DNA from 3 places in the Streptomyces sp. NPDC001732 genome. Region 2 is predicted to be linked to each of the others. Evidence: riboswitches for the same ligand, from Rfam matches in the RefSeq annotation. Region 2 holds a riboswitch; each other region holds the start of a gene.

Region 1 (6,632 bases), on a different contig from region 2:
GCATCCAGGGCAAGGGCACCTTCGTGGCCAAGCCGAAGGTCTCGCAGGCCCTGCAACTGACCTCGTACACCGAGGACATGCGCGCCCAGGGACTGGAACCGACCTCCCAGCTGCTGGACATCGGCTACGTCACGGCCGACGACACGCTCGCCGGACTGCTCGACATCACCACCGGGGGCCGGGTGCTGCGGATCGAGCGGCTGCGGCTCGCCAGCGGGGAGCCGATGGCGATCGAGACCACACACCTTTCGGCCAAACGCTTTCCCGCGCTGCGCCGTTCACTGGTGAAGTACACCTCGCTCTACACCGCGCTGGCGGAGGTGTACGACGTGCGGCTGGCGGAGGCCGAGGAGACCATCGAGACCTCGCTGGCCACCCCGCGCGAGGCCGGTCTGCTCGGTACGGACGTGGGCCTGCCGATGCTGATGCTGTCCCGGCACTCGCTCGACGGGCGGGGCGAGCCGGTGGAGTGGGTGCGCTCGGTCTACCGGGGCGACCGGTACAAGTTCGTGGCGCGTCTGAAGCGGCCCACCGACTGAACACGGACGGGGCGGCGGCCAATTCCGGCCATCACCCCGCCGCCCCCACCTTCCAAGACCCCCGCGGAGCACCGCTCCACGGGGGTCTTCGCATGCCGCTCCCCCGCCCCCTGGTACGGACCAGCACTGCGCCCATGACCGTTCATCGTGCGTATACGCCCACTCGACGCACCGTTGCCGGACCGCAATGCGGACAGGGGTGACGCTGACCGGAGGCTCGCTTACATTTCCTGCCCATCACGAGGTAACCAGCGAGGGGACGAAACCGCCTCATGCCAGCAGAACCCGAAGAGAAACCACCCATCGTCACACCCGTGCGCGTGGTCATCGCCCTCTGTCTCATTGCCCCGTTCGTGGCGATGCTCTGGGTGAGTTCCTACGCGAAGGTGGACCCCGCCTTCATCGGCATTCCGTTCTTCTACTGGTACCAGATGCTCTGGGTGCTGATCTCCACCGCGCTCACGATGGTCGCGTACAAGCTGTGGCAGCGTGACCAGCGCTCCCGCAAGGGAGGTGCCTCCTCATGAAGGACGGCGTGAACGGCGTCGCGCTCGGCGTCTTCATCTTCTTCTTCGTCGCGGTCACGGTCATGGGGTTCATGGCGGCCCGCTGGCGCAAGGCGGAGAACGAGGCCAGTCTCGACGAATGGGGCCTGGGCGGACGGTCGTTCGGCACCTGGGTCACCTGGTTCCTGCTCGGCGGCGACCTGTACACCGCGTACACCTTCGTCGCCGTTCCCGCGGCGATCTACGCGGCGGGCGCGGCCGGCTTCTTCGCCGTGCCGTACACGATCCTCGTGTACCCGCTGATCTTCACCTTCCTGCCCCGGCTGTGGTCGGTCTCGCACAAGCACGGGTACGTCACCACCTCGGACTTCGTGCGCGGCCGGTTCGGCTCGAAGGGCCTTTCGCTGGCGGTCGCCCTCACCGGCATCCTCGCCACGATGCCGTACATCGCGCTCCAACTCGTCGGCATCCAGGCGGTGCTGGACGTGATGGGCGTCGGCGGCGGCGAGAACACCCACTGGTTCGTCAAGGACCTGCCGCTGCTGATCGCGTTCGCGGTGCTCGCCGCGTACACCTACTCCTCCGGGCTGCGGGCGCCCGCGCTGATCGCGTTCGTCAAGGACGGGCTGATCTACCTGGTCATCGCGGTGGCGATCATCTACATCCCGATCAAGCTGGGCGGCTTCGACGACATCTTCGCCAAGGCGGGCGAGGCGTTCTCGCAGACCAACCCGGCCACCGGCAAACCGCGCGGCGCGCTCGCACCGGGCGAGGCGGGCCACTGGGGATACGCCACCCTGGCACTGGGCTCGGCCCTGGCGCTCTTCATGTATCCGCACTCGATCACGGCGACGCTCTCCAGCCGCAGCCGTGACGTGATCCGGCGCAACACCACGATCCTGCCGCTGTACTCGCTGATGCTGGGCCTGCTGGCGCTGCTCGGCTTCATGGCGATCGCCGCCGGGATCAAGGTGGACAACGGGCAGCTGGCCATTCCGCAGCTGTTCGAGAACATGTTCCCGGCCTGGTTCGCGGGCGTCGCGTTCGCCGCGATCGGCATCGGTGCGCTGGTGCCCGCCGCGATCATGTCGATCGCCGCGGCCAACCTCTTCACCCGCAACATCTACAAGGACTTCCTGAAGCCGGACGCGAGCCCGGAGCAGGAGACCAAGGTCTCCAAGCTGGTCTCGCTGCTCGTCAAGGTCGGCGCGCTCGTCTTCGTCCTCACGATGGACAAGACGGTCGCGATCAACTTCCAGCTGCTCGGCGGGATCTGGATCCTCCAGACGATGCCGGCCCTGGTCGGCGGCCTGTTCACCCGCTGGTTCCACCGCTGGGCGCTGCTCGCGGGCTGGGCGGTCGGCATGGTGTACGGGACGGTGGCCGCGTACGGGGTCGCCTCGCCGACGCAGAAGCACTTCGGCGGCTCGTCCAAGGAGATCCCCGGCCTCGGCGAGATCGGCTACATCGGTCTCACCGCGTTCGTGCTGAACGTGGTGGTCGTGGTGGTGCTCACCTTCGTCCTGAACGCGCTGAAGGCACCCGCCGGGGTCGACGAGACCTCGCCGTCCGACTACACGGCCGACGCGGGCGACCCGGGCGTCCAGGTGGAGCTTCCGCCGGCCACGGTGGGGGCGCCCGGCGGCCACTGACGGTCGCTCCGGCCCCCCGGGACGGCCCGTCCCCGCCCCTGCCGCAAGGGAGCGGGGCGGGCCGTCCGCCGTTCCCGGAAGGCCCACGGGCACTTCCTGCTTGGCCAGACATGAGTCGGCCGACACAACATCTGGGGGCTGCCTCATCGGGTGGCCCCCACATGTATGCTCATCCTCGCTGTCGCCGCAGGGGAATCCGGTGCGAATCCGGAACTGTCCCGCAACGGTGTGATCGGTGCGCATTCGCGTACCCCGAACAAGTCCGAGGACCTGCCGACAGCGCATCCGGCTCGACCGAACCGGATGCCAGACGTCCGGGCCTCGCGGTTGGGCCGGCGGACGCCGTACGGAGTGCCGCCCCGTCCCGGGTGCGCGCCCGTCCGGCTGCCCCGTTCCCCCGCCGGCCCCGAGCCGAGCGAGGGAGAGCACCACGTGACCATCGCGCCAGCCGATCCGGCTTCAGTCGCCGCGTCCACGGCCGCCGATTCCGGGGCAGCCGCACACGACGGACCGGGGGCCGCGCTGCTGCGGACCCTGACCGACCTCACCGCCGATCTGCCCGACACCGACCCCGGGCGCGTCGCCGCCGCCGCGCTGCGCGGCCGCAGCGCACGGGCGGACGAGGCCGAGCTGCGCTCGCTGGCCACGGAGGCCGCCGCCGGGCTGATCTCCGAGGACCCCGCCTACTCCCGGCTCGCCGCCCGGCTGCTGACCCGCGCCATCGCGGACGAGGCCGCCGGACAGGGCGCCGTCTCCTTCTCCGCCTCGGTCGCCGTCGGACACCGCGAGGGCCTGATCGCGGACCGCACGGCGGGCTTCGTCGCCCGCAACGCGGCCGCCCTCGACGCGCTGGTGGAGCGTGCGCTCGCCGACGGCGCCGACGACCGCTTCGGCTACTTCGGGCTGCGGACCCTGCACAGCCGCTATCTGCTGCGCCACCCGCACACCCGCCAGGTCGTCGAGACCCCGCAGCACTTCATGCTCCGGGTCGCGTCCGGGCTCGCCGAGGACGACTCCCCGCGCGCCGTGGACGAGGTCGCGGCGCTGTACGGGCTGATGAGCCGGCTCGACTACCTGCCCTCCTCGCCCACCCTCTTCAACTCCGGCACCCGGCACCCGCAGATGTCCTCCTGCTACCTGCTGGACTCCCCGCTCGACGAGCTGGACTCGATCTACGACCGCTACCACCAGGTGGCCCGGCTCTCGAAGCACGCCGGCGGCATCGGCCTGCCGTACTCCCGCATCCGTTCCCGGGGTTCGCTGATCCGCGGCACCAACGGGCACTCCAACGGCATCGTGCCGTTCCTGAAGACGCTCGACGCCTCCGTCGCCGCGGTCAACCAGGGCGGTCGCCGCAAGGGCGCCGCCGCCGTCTACCTGGAGACCTGGCACGCGGACGTCGAGGAGTTCCTGGAGCTGCGGGACAACACGGGCGAGGACCAGCGGCGCACGCACAACCTCAACCTGGCGCACTGGATCCCGGACGAGTTCATGCGCCGGGTCGAGGCGGACAGCCACTGGTCGCTGTTCTCGCCCGCCGACGTGCCCGAGCTGGTGGACCTGTGGGGCGAGGAGTTCGACGCCGCGTACCGGGCCGCCGAGGCGAAGGGGCTGGCCCGCAAGTCGATGCCCGCCCGTGAGCTGTACGGCCGGATGATGCGCACCCTCGCCCAGACCGGCCAGGGCTGGATGACGTTCAAGGACGCCGCCAACCGGACCGCGAACCAGACCGCCGAGCCGGGCCGTGTCGTCCACTCGTCGAACCTGTGCACGGAGATCCTGGAGGTCACCGACGACGGCGAGACGGCCGTCTGCAACCTGGGCTCGGTCAACCTCGGCGCGTTCGTCGTCGACGGCGACCTCGACTGGGAGCGGCTGGACGCCACCGTCCGCACCGCGGTGACCTTCCTGGACCGGGTCGTCGACATCAACTTCTACCCGACCGAGCAGGCGGGCCGCTCCAACGCCAAGTGGCGTCCGGTGGGCCTGGGCGCCATGGGGCTCCAGGACGTCTTCTTCCAGCTGCGGCTGCCGTTCGACTCCCCCGCGGCCCGCGCGCTCTCCACGAAGATCTCCGAGCGGATCATGCTCGCCGCGTACGAGGCGTCCTGCGACCTCGCAGAGCGATCGGGTCCGCTGCCCGCCTGGTCCGGGACGCGGGCGGCGCGCGGGGTGCTGCACCCCGACCACTACGACACCGAGCTGAACTGGCCGGAGCGCTGGGAGGCGCTGCGCGCCCGGGTCGCGCGGACCGGGATGCGCAACTCGCTGCTGCTGGCCATCGCGCCGACGGCGACGATCGCCTCGATCGCGGGCGTGTACGAGTGCATCGAGCCGCAGGTCTCCAACCTCTTCAAGCGCGAGACGCTCAGCGGGGAGTTCCTCCAGGTCAACGCGTACCTGGTGGAGGAGCTGAAGCGGCTCGGGGTGTGGGACGAGCGCACCCGGGAAGCGCTGCGCGAGGCGAGCGGCTCGGTGCAGGGCTTCGCCTGGATCCCCGAGGACGTGCGGGCGCTGTACCGCACGGCGTGGGAGATCCCGCAGCGCGGTCTGATCGACATGGCGGCGGCCCGTACCCCGTTCCTCGACCAGAGCCAGTCGCTGAACCTCTTCATGGAGACGCCGACGATCGGCAAGCTCTCCTCGATGTACGCGTACGCCTGGAAGCAGGGGCTGAAGACGACGTACTACCTGCGCTCGCGCCCGGCGACCCGGATCGCCCGCGCGGCGTCCGCAGCCGCGCCCATTCCCGTACAGCAGGCTCCGGCGCCCGACGCGGACGCCGTCGCCTGTTCCCTCGAAAACCCCGAGTCCTGCGAGGCCTGCCAGTGACGATCTCCACCGGTTCCGGGAAGAACCTGCTCGACCCGGGCTTCGAACTGACCCTGCGCCCCATGCGCTACCCGGACTTCTACGAGCGCTACCGGGACGCGATCAAGAACACCTGGACGGTGGAGGAGGTCGATCTGCACTCCGACGTGGCCGACCTCGCCAAGCTGTCGCCGGGTGAGCAGCATCTGATCGGCCGGCTCGTCGCGTTCTTCGCCACGGGCGACTCGATCGTCGCCAACAACCTCGTGCTGACGCTGTACAAGCACATCAACTCCCCCGAGGCGCGGCTGTACTTGTCGCGGCAGCTCTTCGAGGAGGCCGTGCACGTCCAGTTCTATCTGACGCTGCTGGACACCTATCTGCCCGATCCGGAGGACCGGGCGGCGGCGTTCGACGCGGTCGAGGAGATCCCCTCGATCCGGGAGAAGGCGCAGTTCTGCTTCAAGTGGATGGATTCGGTCGAGAAGATCGAGCGCCTGGAGACGAAGGCCGACCGCCGCCGCTTCCTGCTGAACCTGATCTGCTTCGCGGCGTGCATCGAGGGGCTGTTCTTCTACGGTGCGTTCGCGTACGTCTACTGGTTCCGTTCGCGGGGGCTGCTGCACGGTCTCGCCACGGGCACCAACTGGGTGTTCCGGGACGAGACGATGCACATGAACTTCGCGTTCGAGGTGGTGGACACCGTCCGCAAGGAGGAGCCGGACCTCTTCGACGACGAGCTGCGGCAGCAGGTCACCGACATGCTGAAGGAGGCCGTGGCCGCAGAGCTGCAGTTCGGCCGCGATCTGTGCGGTGACGGGCTGCCCGGCATGAACACCGAGTCGATGCGGCAGTACCTGGAGTGCGTCGCCGACCAGCGGCTCACCCGGCTGGGCTTCCCGGCGGTCTACGGCTCCGAGAACCCGTTCTCGTTCATGGAACTGCAGGGCGTTCAGGAGCTGACGAACTTCTTCGAGCGCCGCCCGTCCGCGTACCAGGTGGCGGTGGAGGGCTCGGTCGCCTTCGACGACGACTTCTAGGGCAATGAGGGTGCGGGGCCGGTCCTGTCGCGTGTGCGGCGGGTCCGGCCCCTTGCCGTGGGGCGGCCCCTCTCAGGGGCGGGT
Region 2 (6,632 bases):
ACGGCGGTGGACTTGGCGGTGCCCTTCTCACCCCGCACCAGCACCCCGCCGATGGCGGGCGATACGGCGTTCAGCAGCAGCCCGAGCCGGAGATCGTCCTGTCCGACGACGGCGGTGAAGGGGTACGGCGTACTCACGGTGCCTCCTTGGGGGAACGAGGGGGTGGCGGTCCCGCCGGTGTCCGGGGGGCCGGGGCGGTGGCCCGGACCGGCGGCAGCGGCCCCGCCCCGGACGCTCCCGGCACGGTGCCCGAAGGGGTGTTCATGTGCGCGCCCCGGGTGCCGCGGGCGCGCCGGGAGGAAGGAAGGGCAGCCCCGACGGCGCACCCGACTCGATGAGCCGCAGCAGCGCGTCGGTGTCCGCGTACTCCTCGACGAGGTCGCCGAGACGGTCGAGCTGCTCCTCCCGCAGCGCGCCGAAGACGGTGTCGGGGGCGGGGACGAAACGCCGGCCCGCGGCCCGCGCGACCTCGGCCAGGAAACGGCGGCGGAACGCGTCGCTCTCCAGCGAGCCGTGCCAGTGCGTGCCCCACACGGCGCCGACCCGGCACCCGTCCAGGAACGCCTCCCCGCCGCGCACGTCCGCGACGCCGTGGTGGATCTCGTACCCCTCGACGGGTGCGCCGAGCGCCTCGCCGACGGGGCGGGCGAGGGTCTTCTCGCGGTCGAAGCGGACGCGCACGGGCAGCAGTCCCAGGCCCTCGACCCGTCCCGCCCGGGACTCCACCTCGTCCTCGATGCGCTCGCCGAGAACCTGGAAGCCGCCGCAGATGCCGAGCACCGGCAGCCCTTCGGCCGCGCGCCGCACCAGCGCGTCGGCGAGGCCGCGTTCGCGCAGCCAGGCCAGCGCCTTCACGGTGCCGCGGGTTCCCGGCACCACGACGAGGTCGGCGTCGGACAGCTCCTCGGCCCGGTCCACGAACCGGACGACGACGCCGGGTTCGGCGGCCAGCGCGTCCACGTCGGTGAAGTTCGACATCAGGGGCACCGCGCACACCGCGACGCGCAGCACGTCCTCGCCGTGCGGCGGGGCGACGACCGACTCGCGCACGGCGCCGCGCAGCGAGACCCGCAGGCCGTCCTCCTCGTCGATGCCGAGGCCGTGGGCGAAGGGCAGCACCCCGTACGTCCGCCGCCCGGTGATGTCCCGCAGCATCTCCAGGCCCGGCTCCAGCAGCGACACGTCGCCGCGGAACTTGTTCACCAGGTAACCCGCGATCAGCGACTGGTCCTCGGGGGCCAGCAGCGCCGTCGTGCCGAAGAACGAGGCGAAGACACCGCCGCGGTCGATGTCGCCGACCACCACCACGGGGAAGCCCGCCGCCCGCGCGACGCCCATGTTCACGATGTCGGTGCGCCGCAGATTGATCTCGGCCGGGCTGCCCGCCCCTTCGCAGATCACCGCGTCGTACGTGCCCCGGAGCTGCTCCAGGCAGTCCACGACCGTGGAGAGCAGCGCCTGCTGCCGGCCACCGTGGTAGCCGCGGGCGCTCATCTCGCCGACCGGCTTCCCCATCAGGACGACCTGGCTGGAGCGGTCGCTGCCCGGCTTGAGCAGGACCGGGTTCATCAGCGCGGTCGGCTCCACCCGGGCGGCCTGGGACTGCATGGCCTGGGCGCGCCCGATCTCGGCGCCCTCGCGGGTGACGAACGAGTTCAGCGACATGTTCTGCGCCTTGAAGGGCGCCACCTTCACGCCCCGGCGCACGAGCCAGCGGCAGATGCCCGCGGTGACGACGCTCTTGCCCGCGTCGGAGGTGGTTCCGGCGATCAGCAGTCCGCCGCTCATGGGTTTCTCCGTCCTGGGGTACGAGGTCCTGGGGTGCGAGGCTCCGGCGTGCGGGGTCCTGCCGTGTCCGTCCCGGCCGTTCGCCGCCCCGCGATCCGCCGGGCGGCGAACGACACGCCCAGCCGGCCCGCCACGCACAGGCCCAGGGCCAGCGCGCCCACCCGGCGCGACAGCCGTACCGCGCGCTCGATGTCCGCGGTCTCCACCGCCCGCCCGGCCTCCCCGTTGAGCACGGGACGGTGCTCGACCCGGCCGCCGTACGCGAGGGTTCCGCCGAGCCGTACGCCGAGCGCGCCCGCGAACGCGGCCTCCACAGGGCCCGCGTTGGGGCTCGGGTGCCGGTCGGCATCGGACCGCCAGGCCCGTGCCGCCGCGCCCGGCCGGCCTCCCGCGGCCACGGCGAGCAGGGCGGTGAGCCGGGCGCCGGGCCAGCCCGCGAGGTCGTCGAGACGGGCCGAGGCCCAGCCGTAGCGCCGGTACCGGGGCGACTTGTGGCCGACCATGGCGTCCAGGGTGTTGACGGCCCGGAAACCGGCCAGTCCGGGCACCCCGCCCAGCGCACCCCACACCAGGGCGCCGACCACGGCGTCCGAGGTGTTCTCGGCCACGGACTCCACCACGGCGCGGGCGATCTGCGGCCCGTCGAGGGACTGCGGGTCGCGCCCGCACAGATGCGGCAGCCGCTCGCGGGCCCGCTCGATGTCACCGGCCGCCAGGGCGTCGCCGATGGCCCGCGCCTCGCGTCCCAGGGAGGTGCCGCCGACGACGGACCAGGTGGTGGCGGCGGTCAGTACGACGGATGCGGCGGGGCGGTCGCGCAGGGCGCGGGCGACCAGCGCGGCACCACCCGCGGCGCCCCCGGCGCAGACGAGGGTGTGCAGCGCGCCCCACCCGCGGTGGTCGTGCCACAGACGGCGCTCGACACCCGCCGCGGCCCGCCCGAACACGGCCACCGGATGCCCCCTGCGGGGGTCACCGAGCAGCAGGTCGCCGAGCAGACCGGCGGCGGCGCCGTACGCGAAGACGCGGTCGGCTCGCACGCTCAACCGGCCGTCGTGCCTCGAAGGATCGCGGTACGGGCGGCTCTCGGCGAGAGCGCCACGACAACGGACGCACGGCAGCCAGGCATGGCGATATGTCCTCACTCAGGGTCCGCGCCCTGGTTCGACGTGACCGGCGACGAGAGTCTCCTGGCTCCCGGATCCGCGGTTCCCCCGGCCTTCCAGCCCGCTCGCGCGCGCCGTGACTTCCGGTGTGGGGGACCGCTCCCCGGTGACAGTGGCGGGACCGCGCCGGATTCGCACCGGCTTCCTCTGCTGTCGCCGTGATTGGCTCCGGCAGTCCACCACGCCCCCCGAACGCCCGTCAACCTGCCGTTGACCTGCGGCGGTGCAGTGTGCTGAGACCCACATCGCCCCGGGCACACCACGACGGGCCGGACACCTCGCAGGTGTCCGGCCCGTCGTGGTGTGCGGGTTCAGGCGACGATCAGGAAGATCCCGTACGCGACCGCCGCCGCGCACAGCGCGAAGCAGGCGTACGCCCCGGCGCGGGCCAGCAGCAGCGAGCCGCCGGAGCCGCCCTGGGCCGCCGGTTCGGCCTGCTTGGAGAGGCCGACGATGCCGAGGGTGAAGAGGCCCACCAGAGCGACGGTGACCACGAGGGAGACGCCGAACACGGAACCGAGGGCTGCCCAGTCGATTTTCATGCTGAATCCTTAGACGGCCGGCCTGGAGGGCCCGCTCAGACGGTGGCGGGTCGCGCCGGGTCCTGGGTGGATCCGGCCGGGGCCGGAATGGTGGTCATGAGGTTCTGGGCCGGTGCCTGGGCCAGGGTGGGCGGCGGGCTGACGGCGGCGATGGCCGTGGTGACCACGCCCGCGGGCTCGACCTCGGCGTCCGACGGGGCGACGTCGCCGTGGCCGACCGGCTTGCGGCGCGAGATCAGCCAGATCGAGCCGGAACCCACGACCAGCAGCGCCGCGACGACCACGACACCCCAGGTGCCCTGCTTGGTGAGGAGCTCCGCGCCCGCGCCGACCAGACCGGCGGCCGGGAGGGTCAGGCCCCAGGCGACGAACATCCGGGTGGCGGTGGACCAGCGGACCACACCGCCCTGCCGGCCGAGGCCCGCGCCCATCACGGCGCCGGAGCAGGACTGGGTGGTGGAGAGGGAGAAGCCGAGGTGCGAGGAGGCCAGGATGACCGTGGCCGCACTGGTCTGGGCGGCGAAGCCCTGCGGCGGCTTGAGGTCGGTGAGGCCGCTGCCCATGGTGCGGATGATGCGCCAGCCGCCCAGGTAGGTGCCGAGGGCGATGGCCATGCCGGCGGACACGATCACCCAGACCGGCGGGTTGGAGCCGGGGTTCAGGACGCCGCCGGTGACCAGGGCCAGGGTGATGATGCCCATGGTCTTCTGCGCGTCGTTGGTGCCGTGGGCGAGGGAGACCAGTCCGGCCGAGGCGATCTGACCGGCGCGGTAGCCCTTGGCGGTGGCCTTCTCCTGGGCGTCGTTGCGGATCTTCCCGCCGATCCGGTACGTCAGCCTGGTGGCCAGCAGCGCGGCCAGCCCGGCGACGATCGGGGCGGCGACCGCGGGGAGCAGCACCTTGGTGACGACGGTGCCGCCGTTGACGGAGGACCAGCCGGCCGACATGACGGCCGCGCCGATCAGACCGCCGAACAGGGCGTGCGAGGAGCTGGACGGCAGTCCGACCAGCCAGGTCAGCAGATTCCACAGGATGGCGCCGACGAGTGCCGCGAAGATCACTTCTGTTCGCAGCCCGTCCTCGTTGATGATCCCGCCGGAGATCGTCTTGGCGACCTCCACCGACAGGAACGCGCCGACGAGGTTGAGAACGGCGGACATGGCCACCGCTGTCTTCGGTCTGAGAGCACCGGTCGAGATGGTCGTCGCCATCGCGTTCGCGGTGTCGTGGAAACCGTTCGTGAAATCGAACACTAGAGCTGTCACGATCACAATCGCGAGGAGCAGCGTGATGTGTTCCATTTACCCAGGCAATCGTTCGACGTCATTGGTAGGTGGACCGTAGGCAACCTGGGTGAACGGAAGGTGAACTGGACAGGGCGCTGTGGTGTTGCCAAGCGGAGCGGCATCATTCCGTTTGTCTCCGGCGAGGGGGTCCTCCGGCTTCGGCGAGGAGGCCCTCGCGGTCGGCGGGGCGGTGCGCGCGGGCCCTCGGCGGACCGGCTCCCCGCATGCCCGGAATCCGTCGCTCCGACGAGGCCGTCCCCGGGCCGCGCCCCGCCGCCCCAGGGGACAAGGAACCGGCCATCGACCGGCCCCGCCGCGTCCGTCCCGGCCGATCGCATGTTCCTCCGCCCTCCGGGCTGACAGGATCGGCGCATGAGCGAGCAGCAGCGGGACGCGATCGGGCGGGCCTGGGACGGTGTCGTCGCCACCGCCCGCAGGACGGCGGCCGAGGGCCTCGTCGTCGGGACCTCGGGAAACGTGTCGGCCCGGGTCGGCGACACGGTCCTGGTCACACCGAGCGGGGTGCCGTACGACCGGCTCGGCCCCCGGGACGCCGTCGGTGTCGACCTGGCGGGCAACCGCGTCCTGGGCGAACTGGCCCCGACCAGCGAACTCCCGTTCCACCTCGCGGTCTACCGGAACACCGACGCGTCCGCCGTCGTGCACACCCACGCGGTGCACGCCACGGCCGTCTCCACCCTGGTCCCCGAGGTCCCGCCGGTCCACTACGCCGCCGCCATGCTCGGCGGGACCGTCCGGGTCGCGGCCTACGCCCGCTACGGCACCGACGAACTCGCCGCGAACATGCTCACCGCGCTGCGGGACCGCACGGGCTGCCTGCTCCAGAACCACGGCACGGTCACCTACGGGGCCACCCTGGACGAGGCGTACGACCGCACCGCCCAGCTGGAATGGCTCTGCCGGCTCTGGCTCGCCGCGAGCTCCGTCCCCGGCCGCACCCCGAACCTGCTCTCCCCGGCCCAGCTGAGCGACGTCCAGGAGGCGTTCAAGGGATACGGACAACCGGCCTGACCCACCACGCCCGGCCCGCCCCGTCCGGGCCCGCCCCGCCCTGCCCGGACCCATTCCTTCCGGGTCCGTCCCGCCCGGACCCGGAAGGCCCGGACCTGCCCCGCTCGGACCCGGACGGCCCCGTCCGCTGGCACGGCGCCGCGCGCCCCACGACACTGAAGCGGTGCGCCCGGCAACAGTTACGGCAGCAGCCGTCACCACCATCCTCGGCATCGGTGCGGCAGCGGTCGCGGCCGGCCGGTACGCCAGCGACGCCGCCCTCAGGGCACCGTCCGGACGGCCGCTGCCCGCCGACCGCAGACTCACCGTGCACGCCACGGCGGCCGGACAGGTCACCCTGACCCGCTCCTTCGCCGCGCTGCGCCCCGGCACGTACGGCCTGATGAGCAAGGACGTCCACGCCGTCGTCGGCCCGGTGATCGAGAACGCCCCCCACGCCCCCGACACCGTCGTCCGCAGACTGGAACGCGTCAGCCGGGGCAGCCTGGAACCCGGCGACAAGGTCCGCATCACCCCGCAACTGCACAGCGGCGACCCCCGGTCCGCCCTCGGCCTCGGCCACGAGGAGGTCGAGATCCCCGGCGAACTCGGCGCCCTGCCCGCCTGGTTCCTGCCGGGCCCCCGCGACACCTGGGTCATCACCGTGCACGGCCTCGGCACCACCAGGGAACACCCCATGAACCTCATGGGATTCCTGCACGACCTGCGTCTGCCCGTCCTCGACCTGGCCTACCGCGGCGACACCGGAGCCCCCCGTTCCCCCGACGGCCTCGCCCATCTCGGCGAATCCGAGTGGCGCGACCTGGACGCCGCGATCC
Region 3 (6,632 bases), on a different contig from region 2:
ATGGACCGGGGAGAGCGCCATGACGTCCGCGGGCGCGCCCATGACCGGCGCGGCACCCGGCGACGGCAGCAGGACGACCCGGTCCGCGTACTGCACCACCCGCTCCAGGCGGTGCTCCGCCATCAGGACCGTGGTGCCCAGGTCGTGCACCAGCCGCTGCAGCACCGCGAGGACCTCCTCGGCCGCCGCCGGGTCCAGCGCGGACGTCGGCTCGTCGAGGACCAGCACCTTGGGGTGCGGGGTGAGGACGGAACCGATCGCGACCCGCTGCTGCTGGCCGCCGGACAGCGTGGCGATCGGCCGGTCGCGCAGCCCGGCCAGACCCAGCAGGTCCAGGGTCTCCTCGACGCGCCGCCGCATCACGTCGGGGGCCAGCCCCAACGACTCCATCCCGTACGCCAGCTCGTCCTCGACCGTGTCGGTGACGAAGTGGGAGAGCGGGTCCTGGCCCACCGTGCCGACCAGATCGGCGAGTTCACGCGGTTTGTGGGTACGGGTGTCGCGCCCGTCGACCGTGACCCGGCCGCTCAGGGTGCCGCCGGTGAAGTGCGGCACCAGCCCGGACACGGCACCCAGCAGGGTCGACTTGCCGACCCCGGACGGACCGACGAGCAGCACCAACTCGCCCTCGGGCACGGTCAGATCGACCCCGGACAGAGTGGGGCGCTCCGCCCCCTCGTACCGCACCGAGACCTGCTCGAACCTGATCACTGGCCCTTCTCCCTGATCACTGGCCCTCCTCGGGCTTCGGCGCGCCCACCGGCGGCGGCACCGGCGCCACCACCGCGGGCAGCAGTCCGATCAGCACCGCCGCGGCCGGCCACAGCGGGAACACCGGCGCGGTCAGCGGGACGACGCCGGGGTGCAGCGCTGCCGCGTCGACACTGCCCGCCCGGATCATCGCCACCGCCACCGCGATCCCCGAGCCCGCGACCAGCCAGGCCCGTACGCCCCACCGGTCGGGCCGGTAGCGGGTACGGACCGAGCGGGCCCCGCCCAGTCGCAGCCCGGCCGCCGCGGCGACCAGTCCGAGGGCCAGCAGCGGCAGCCCGTACACCGCGCCCTGCGCGGCCAGCAGACCGTACGTGCCCGCGCACACCCCGAGCAGCCCGCCGAGGGTGAGGACGTTCGTGGTGCGGCGGACGGCGGGCGGGACCTGGGCGGTGCGCCCGTATCCGCGCGCGTCCATCGACGCCGCCACCGCGATCGAACGCTCCAACGCGCCCTCCAGGACCGGCAGTCCGATCTGGAGGACCGCCTTGACGCCGCCGGTCGGGCGCCCCCGCAGCCGCCGGGCGGTGCGCAGCCGCATCACGTCGGCGACCATGTTCGGGGCGAACGTCATCGCGACGACGACGGCGACCCCCGCCTCGTACAGCGCCCCCGGCAGCGACTTCAGCAGCCGGGCCGGGTTGGCGAGCGAGTTCGCCGCGCCGACGCAGATCAGCAGGGCGGCCAGCTTCGCCCCCTCGTACAGCGCGAAGACCAGTTGCTCGGCGGTGACCCGGCCGCCGATCCTGACCCCCTTCGCCCAGTCCGGCAGCGGTACCTCGGGGAGCGTGAACACGGTGTGCGTGCCCGGGAGCGGCGAGCCGAGGAAGACGGAGAAGACCAGCCGCACACCGACGACGAACAGCCCGATCCTGATGAACGTCCCGTACGAGCGGGCCCACGGCGCGTCCGTGCGGCGCGCCGCGACCACATAACCGGCCACCGCCACCAGCAGCCCCAGCAGCAGCGGGTTGGTGGTCCGGGACGCGGCGGTGGCCAGCCCGAGCGCCCACAGCCACCAGGCCCCGGCGGGCACGGCGTTGCTCCGGGTCGCGGCGGGAGCCAGGGCGTGTTTCGGAAGTCCCGCCTGGTCGGGGGCGGTCATCCGTGCCGGCGGCGGGCCCGCACGACCGCGGCGACACCGAGGAGCAGCACGGCGGCGGCGCCGACGAACACTCCGGCGGACGGGCCGCCACCGGAGCCGTCCGTGGCGTCGGAGGCGGTGCCGGAACCGGCCGGGGACGTGGCACCGGAGGCGGACACGGACGGTGCCCCGCGGCCGTCGTCCGAGACCTGCTCGCCGCAGCCCGAGCGCGGGTAGCCCGAGATGCCGCAGAGCATCGCGTCGCTGCTGTAGCGCAGCGGCTCGGCCACCGAGGCGAGCGCCTCGGCGGAGCTGGCGTCGGGGGCGACCCGCGCGCACGCGGTGCGCGGCGCGGGCGGTGCCTGTCCGGACGGGGCGTCCGCCGCCGTGCCCGCGTCGATGACGAGCGCGATCCGCTTGGTGCCGTCCCGGGCCGGAGTGCCCGCGCAGATCTTCGCGAAGTCGGGGGCGCGGCGCGGCTTCGCGGCGTCCTGGGAGTCCTCGCTCACCGCGAACCGGAAGCCCTGCACCGTGCCGTCGTCCGGCCGGACCAGGGACGGGCCCTGGGTGGCGTACGTCCAGCCGGTGCCGGAGCCCTCCCAGAACGACCAGTACCGGTAGCCCGTCGCATGGGCCGTCCCCGCGCCGAGCACGGCCAGGACGGCGCCCAGCACCATCAGCAGCGCGCCGGCCCTTCCCGCCCGCCTCACGACTGCTGGTTCTTCCGGCGTCCGCTGATCAGGAAGAACGCGACCGCCGAGAGGACGAGGCCGATGCCGACGTACCACCACACGCCCCCGATCACGTCGTCGCCGCTGTGGACCTGGTCCTGCTCCGTGGGCACGTACCCGGTGTCGCCGGCCGGGTCGGGCGTCACCACGGAGGCGGGCGCGGGGCCGTTCGCGTTCAGCCGGGCGACCAGGTCGACGCCGCCGAAGTCCCGGGCGTCGTTGCCGGTGGCGTGCGCGGCCAGGATCAGCTGCGCGTAGGCGGCGGGACCGTTCTGCTCGGCCCAGTCCCGGGCGTTCTTCTTCAGCCAGGCCACGGCTCCGTCCGCCTCGTTCTGGTGACCGGACGCGGACAGTGCGACGACCGCGTCCGCGGTGTTGCCGAAGTCCGGCTGCGGCGTCGTGTCGGCGGCCCCCGGCATCGGCGGCGCGTTCAGTCGGCCGTGCTCGGCGAGGGCGTTCTTGAGGTAGTGGGCGCCGTTCTGCGCGGCCTGCTCGGGGGTGGGGTCGTCCCCGGGGCGGCAGGTGCTGGGCGTCTTGCCCGCGGCGTTGTTCCCCACGGCCAGGGCCTTGCCCATCGTGCCGAGCACGGCGGCCGCGGTGGCGTCCGCGTTCGCGACGAGCTTCCCCTTCTTGTCGGGCTGGTAGGCGAAGGCGCCGCCGTCCTCGCCGCCGCACGGGATCGCGAGGGCGAGCAGCGGGTCGTAGGGGGTCTTGCCGCCGGGCGTCGTGATGTCGGCGATCCGCTGCCCCTGCCGGGCGAGGGCGCCGATCACCAGGGAGGTGGAGTTGGCGTCACTGGGCGCACCGACGGCGTAGCCCCAGCCGCCGTCCTCGTTCTGCACGGACTTCAGCCAGCGCACCGCGTTGTTCACGATCTCGGGGTGGCCGCCCACCTCGGCCAGCGCCTGGGCGGCGGCCGCGGTGGCGTTGGTGTCCAGCACCGTCTTCGTGTCGCACGGCCGGGAGGCGTCGGGCCGGTACGCGGCGTACGCGCCGTTGGCGCACTGCTGGGAGATCAGCCAGTCCACCGACTTCGCGGCCGGGGTGACTCCTTCGAGCTTCTGCGCGAGGAAGGACAGCGACTGCCGCCACACCCCGTCGTAGGTGGGGTCCTTCGTGCCGTACAGCCCGGACGGCAGGGCGGTGGAGGGCGGGGGAGTGGGGGACGGTGCCGCGACGGCGACCGGGGCAGCGGCAGCACAGAGCACGGCTGCGGTGGCGGCGAGCGTTGCGACGCTGCGGCGTACGGTCATGGCGTGCGGGGCCTCTCCTGGTACGGAACCGGGCACAGGCACGCTCAGGTACCGGGCTCGGCCCCGTATACCTCGACGGTGCCGGCCACCGGGGGTCCGGTGGCGCGAGCCGGTCACGACCTCGGACAGGGCATTCCGACTCACCGCCTGCGACGACGGCTCACGGTTGCGCGGTCAGTGCCGGATTCGCACCGGCTTCCCCCTGAACGGGCATGATGACGACCCGCTCACTCTACCGGGCGCCCCCAGAAGGCCTTCTGCCCGTCCCGTGCTCCGTTGCTCACACCACGAGGCCCCTCGCACCACTCCCGTGCCGCCCCTCACCCCACGAGGCCCCTCGCACCACCCCCGTGCCGCGCCTCACACCGCGACGTACCTCACCGGCTCGCTCCCCGCCACCGCCTCCGCGCGCCCCAGCTTCACCAGTCGCCGCAGATGCGCCTCGGCCTCGGAGACGGCGATGTTCCGCGAGCCGTACGGGATCTGCGCCCACGGCCGGTTCCACTCCATCCGCTCGGCCAGCTCCCACGGGGTCAGCGGGACGGCCAGCAGCCCGAGCAGCCCGGCCAGCCGCTCCTCGTGGTGGTCGAGGAGCTCCCGCACCCGGCCCGCCGCGTCGGTGAACGCGTGCTGGTGCGCGGGCAGCACCTCCGCGACCCCGAGCCGCCCGACGCGCTCCAGCGAGGCGAAGTAGTCGCTGAGGGGATCGGTGACCGTGGCGTCGTCCGGGTCCTCGTACAGCCCGATGTGCGGACTGATCCCCGGCAGCAGGTGATCCCCCGAGAAGAGCCGGCCCCGGCCCGGCAGGTTCCCCGGATGCTCCTCCTCCAGATGCAGACAGACGTGCCCCGGCGTGTGGCCGGGCGTCCAGACGGCCCGCAGCCGGCGTCCGGCCAGGTCCAGCAGCTCACCGGGCACGATCTCCCGGTCCGGGAGCGCGGCCCGCAGTCCGGGCAGGGTGCTCCTCGCGCTCCTCTCGGCCGCGGCGGCCCGCAACGGCGCGAGGTGCGTCTCGGGCGCCCCGACCGCGGTGAGCTTGCCCACGAGATACGTCAGCCAGGTGCCGGGTTCCGACTCGCGGGTGCGGCGCACGATCTCGGTGTCCGCCGGGTGCATGGCGATCCAGGCGCCGGAGGCCTCGCGCACCTGCCCGGACAGGCCGTGGTGGTCGGGATGGTGGTGGGTGACGACCACGCCGTGGATCTCGCCGACGTCTGTCCCCACGGCGGTCAGCCCCGCGGTGAGCGTGTCCCACGCCCCGGGGTCGTCCCAGCCGGTGTCGATCAGGACCGGCCCGCGATCGGTGTCCAGGACGTGCACGAGGGTGTGGCCCAGCGGGTTGTCCGGGATCGGCACCTTGACGCTGTGCACGCCCCCGCCGTGGTCGGTCACCTGAGTCATGGGCTTCCCCGTCTCTCCGCGGCCTGGTCGGCGTACCGGACGTACGGCTGTGCGGTGCACCGAGCCCACTGTAACGAGAACCTGTTCCATTGGTAGCCCCGGTCGACCATTCGCTTCGGGTCGGGGTCCGTGCGCGCGTCCGTGGACTCCTGGAACTGGAACTGGTATCAGTTTTGACGGGTAGTCAGCTATCGTACCGGTTCGCGGGAGGCAGCAGCCATGACCGAGCTTGTCGAACACGGAAAACTGTTCATCGGCGGGGAGTTGGTCGATCCGCTGGGCCGGGACGTCATCGAGGTCGTGTCGCCCCACACCGAGCAGGTCATCGGGCGCGTGCCGCACGCCGGCGAGGCGGACGTGGACCGGGCCGTCGCCGCCGCCCGGCGGGCGTTCGACGAGGGGCCGTGGCCGCGGATGACCCTGGACGAGCGGATCGCGGTGGTGACCCGGATCAAGGACGCGTTCGCCGTCCGGTACGAGGAGATCGCCCGGGTCATCAGCGCGCAGAACGGCACCCCGTACACGTCGAGCGTCATGGTGCAGGCGCTCGCCGCGATGATGGTGTGGGACGCGGCGATCGCCGTCGCCCGCACCTTCCCGTACGAGGAGCGGCGGACCGGGGTGCTCGGACCGCTGCTGGTGCGCCGGGAGCCGGTGGGGGTGGTCGCGGCGGTGGTGCCGTGGAACGTCCCGCAGTTCACCGCCGCCGCCAAGCTCGCGCCCGCGCTGCTGGCCGGCTGCTCCGCGGTCCTCAAGGTCTCGCCCGAATCCCCGCTGGACGCCTACCTGTTGGCCGAGATCGCCGCGGATGCCGGGCTCCCGGCGGGGGTGCTGTCGATCCTGCCGGCCGACCGGGAGGTCAGCGAGTACCTGGTCGGGCATCCGGGCGTCGACAAGGTGTCGTTCACCGGGTCCGTCGCCGCCGGGCGCCGGGTGATGGAGGTCGCCTCCCGCAACCTCACCCGCGTCACGTTGGAACTGGGCGGCAAGTCCGCCGCCGTGATCCTCCCGGACGCCGACCTGGACACCGCCGTCGCCGGCATCGTCCCCTTCGCCTGGATGATCAACGGCCAGGCGTGCGTGGCCCAGACCCGCATCCTCGTGCCGCGCTCCCGGTACGAGGAGACGGCCGAGGCGTTCGCCGCCGCGGCGGGTGCGCTGAAGATCGGCGACCCGCTCGACCCGGCCACGGAACTCGGCCCCCTCGTCGCCCGGCGCCAGCAGCAACGGTCGCTCGACTACATCCGGATCGGCCAGGACGAGGGAGCCAAGATCCTCACCGGCGGTGGCCGTCCGGCCTCCCAGGAGCGGGGCTGGTACGTCGAGCCGACCCTCTTCGGCGACGTCGACAACTCCATGCGCATCGCCCGCGAGGAGATCTTCGGCCCCGTC

The links. A riboswitch is a leader RNA that binds a small molecule or an ion and turns the genes downstream of it on or off. The one in region 2 is predicted to bind cobalamin.
Region 1: it holds a riboswitch for cobalamin, as region 2 does, so the genes downstream of both, ACWCXX_RS15205 (ribonucleoside-diphosphate reductase subunit alpha) here and ACWCXX_RS11855 (cobalamin biosynthesis protein) in region 2, are expected to answer to the same signal.
Region 3: it holds a riboswitch for cobalamin, as region 2 does, so the genes downstream of both, ACWCXX_RS01550 (prenyltransferase/squalene oxidase repeat-containing protein) here and ACWCXX_RS11855 (cobalamin biosynthesis protein) in region 2, are expected to answer to the same signal.

The regions. Positions count from the first base shown of each region.
Region 1 covers NZ_JBSFFY010000012.1:51,768-58,399, forward strand. Annotated here, with positions in the region: gene ACWCXX_RS15190 (GntR family transcriptional regulator) at 1-539, shown strand, start outside; gene ACWCXX_RS15195 (DUF3311 domain-containing protein) at 812-1,066, shown strand; gene mctP (monocarboxylate uptake permease MctP) at 1,063-2,697, shown strand; cobalamin riboswitch at 2,863-2,989, shown strand; gene ACWCXX_RS15205 (ribonucleoside-diphosphate reductase subunit alpha) at 3,130-5,529, shown strand; gene ACWCXX_RS15210 (ribonucleotide-diphosphate reductase subunit beta) at 5,592-6,548, shown strand; gene ACWCXX_RS15215 (protein kinase domain-containing protein) at 6,621-6,632, opposite strand, start outside.
Region 2 covers NZ_JBSFFY010000008.1:180,895-187,526, forward strand. Annotated here, with positions in the region: gene ACWCXX_RS11845 (putative cobaltochelatase) at 1-137, opposite strand, end outside; gene ACWCXX_RS11850 (cobyric acid synthase) at 262-1,788, opposite strand; gene ACWCXX_RS11855 (cobalamin biosynthesis protein) at 1,785-2,828, opposite strand; cobalamin riboswitch at 2,973-3,101, opposite strand; gene ACWCXX_RS11860 (hypothetical protein) at 3,266-3,496, opposite strand; gene ACWCXX_RS11865 (anion permease) at 3,532-4,797, opposite strand; gene ACWCXX_RS11870 (class II aldolase/adducin family protein) at 5,155-5,814, shown strand; gene ACWCXX_RS11875 (alpha/beta hydrolase) at 5,978-6,632, shown strand, end outside.
Region 3 covers NZ_JBSFFY010000001.1:370,979-377,610, forward strand. Annotated here, with positions in the region: gene ACWCXX_RS01535 (ABC transporter ATP-binding protein) at 1-711, opposite strand, end outside; gene ACWCXX_RS01540 (energy-coupling factor transporter transmembrane component T) at 728-1,876, opposite strand; gene ACWCXX_RS01545 (SCO2322 family protein) at 1,873-2,532, opposite strand; gene ACWCXX_RS01550 (prenyltransferase/squalene oxidase repeat-containing protein) at 2,562-3,839, opposite strand; cobalamin riboswitch at 3,930-4,085, opposite strand; gene ACWCXX_RS01555 (MBL fold metallo-hydrolase) at 4,200-5,240, opposite strand; gene ACWCXX_RS01560 (aldehyde dehydrogenase) at 5,460-6,632, shown strand, end outside.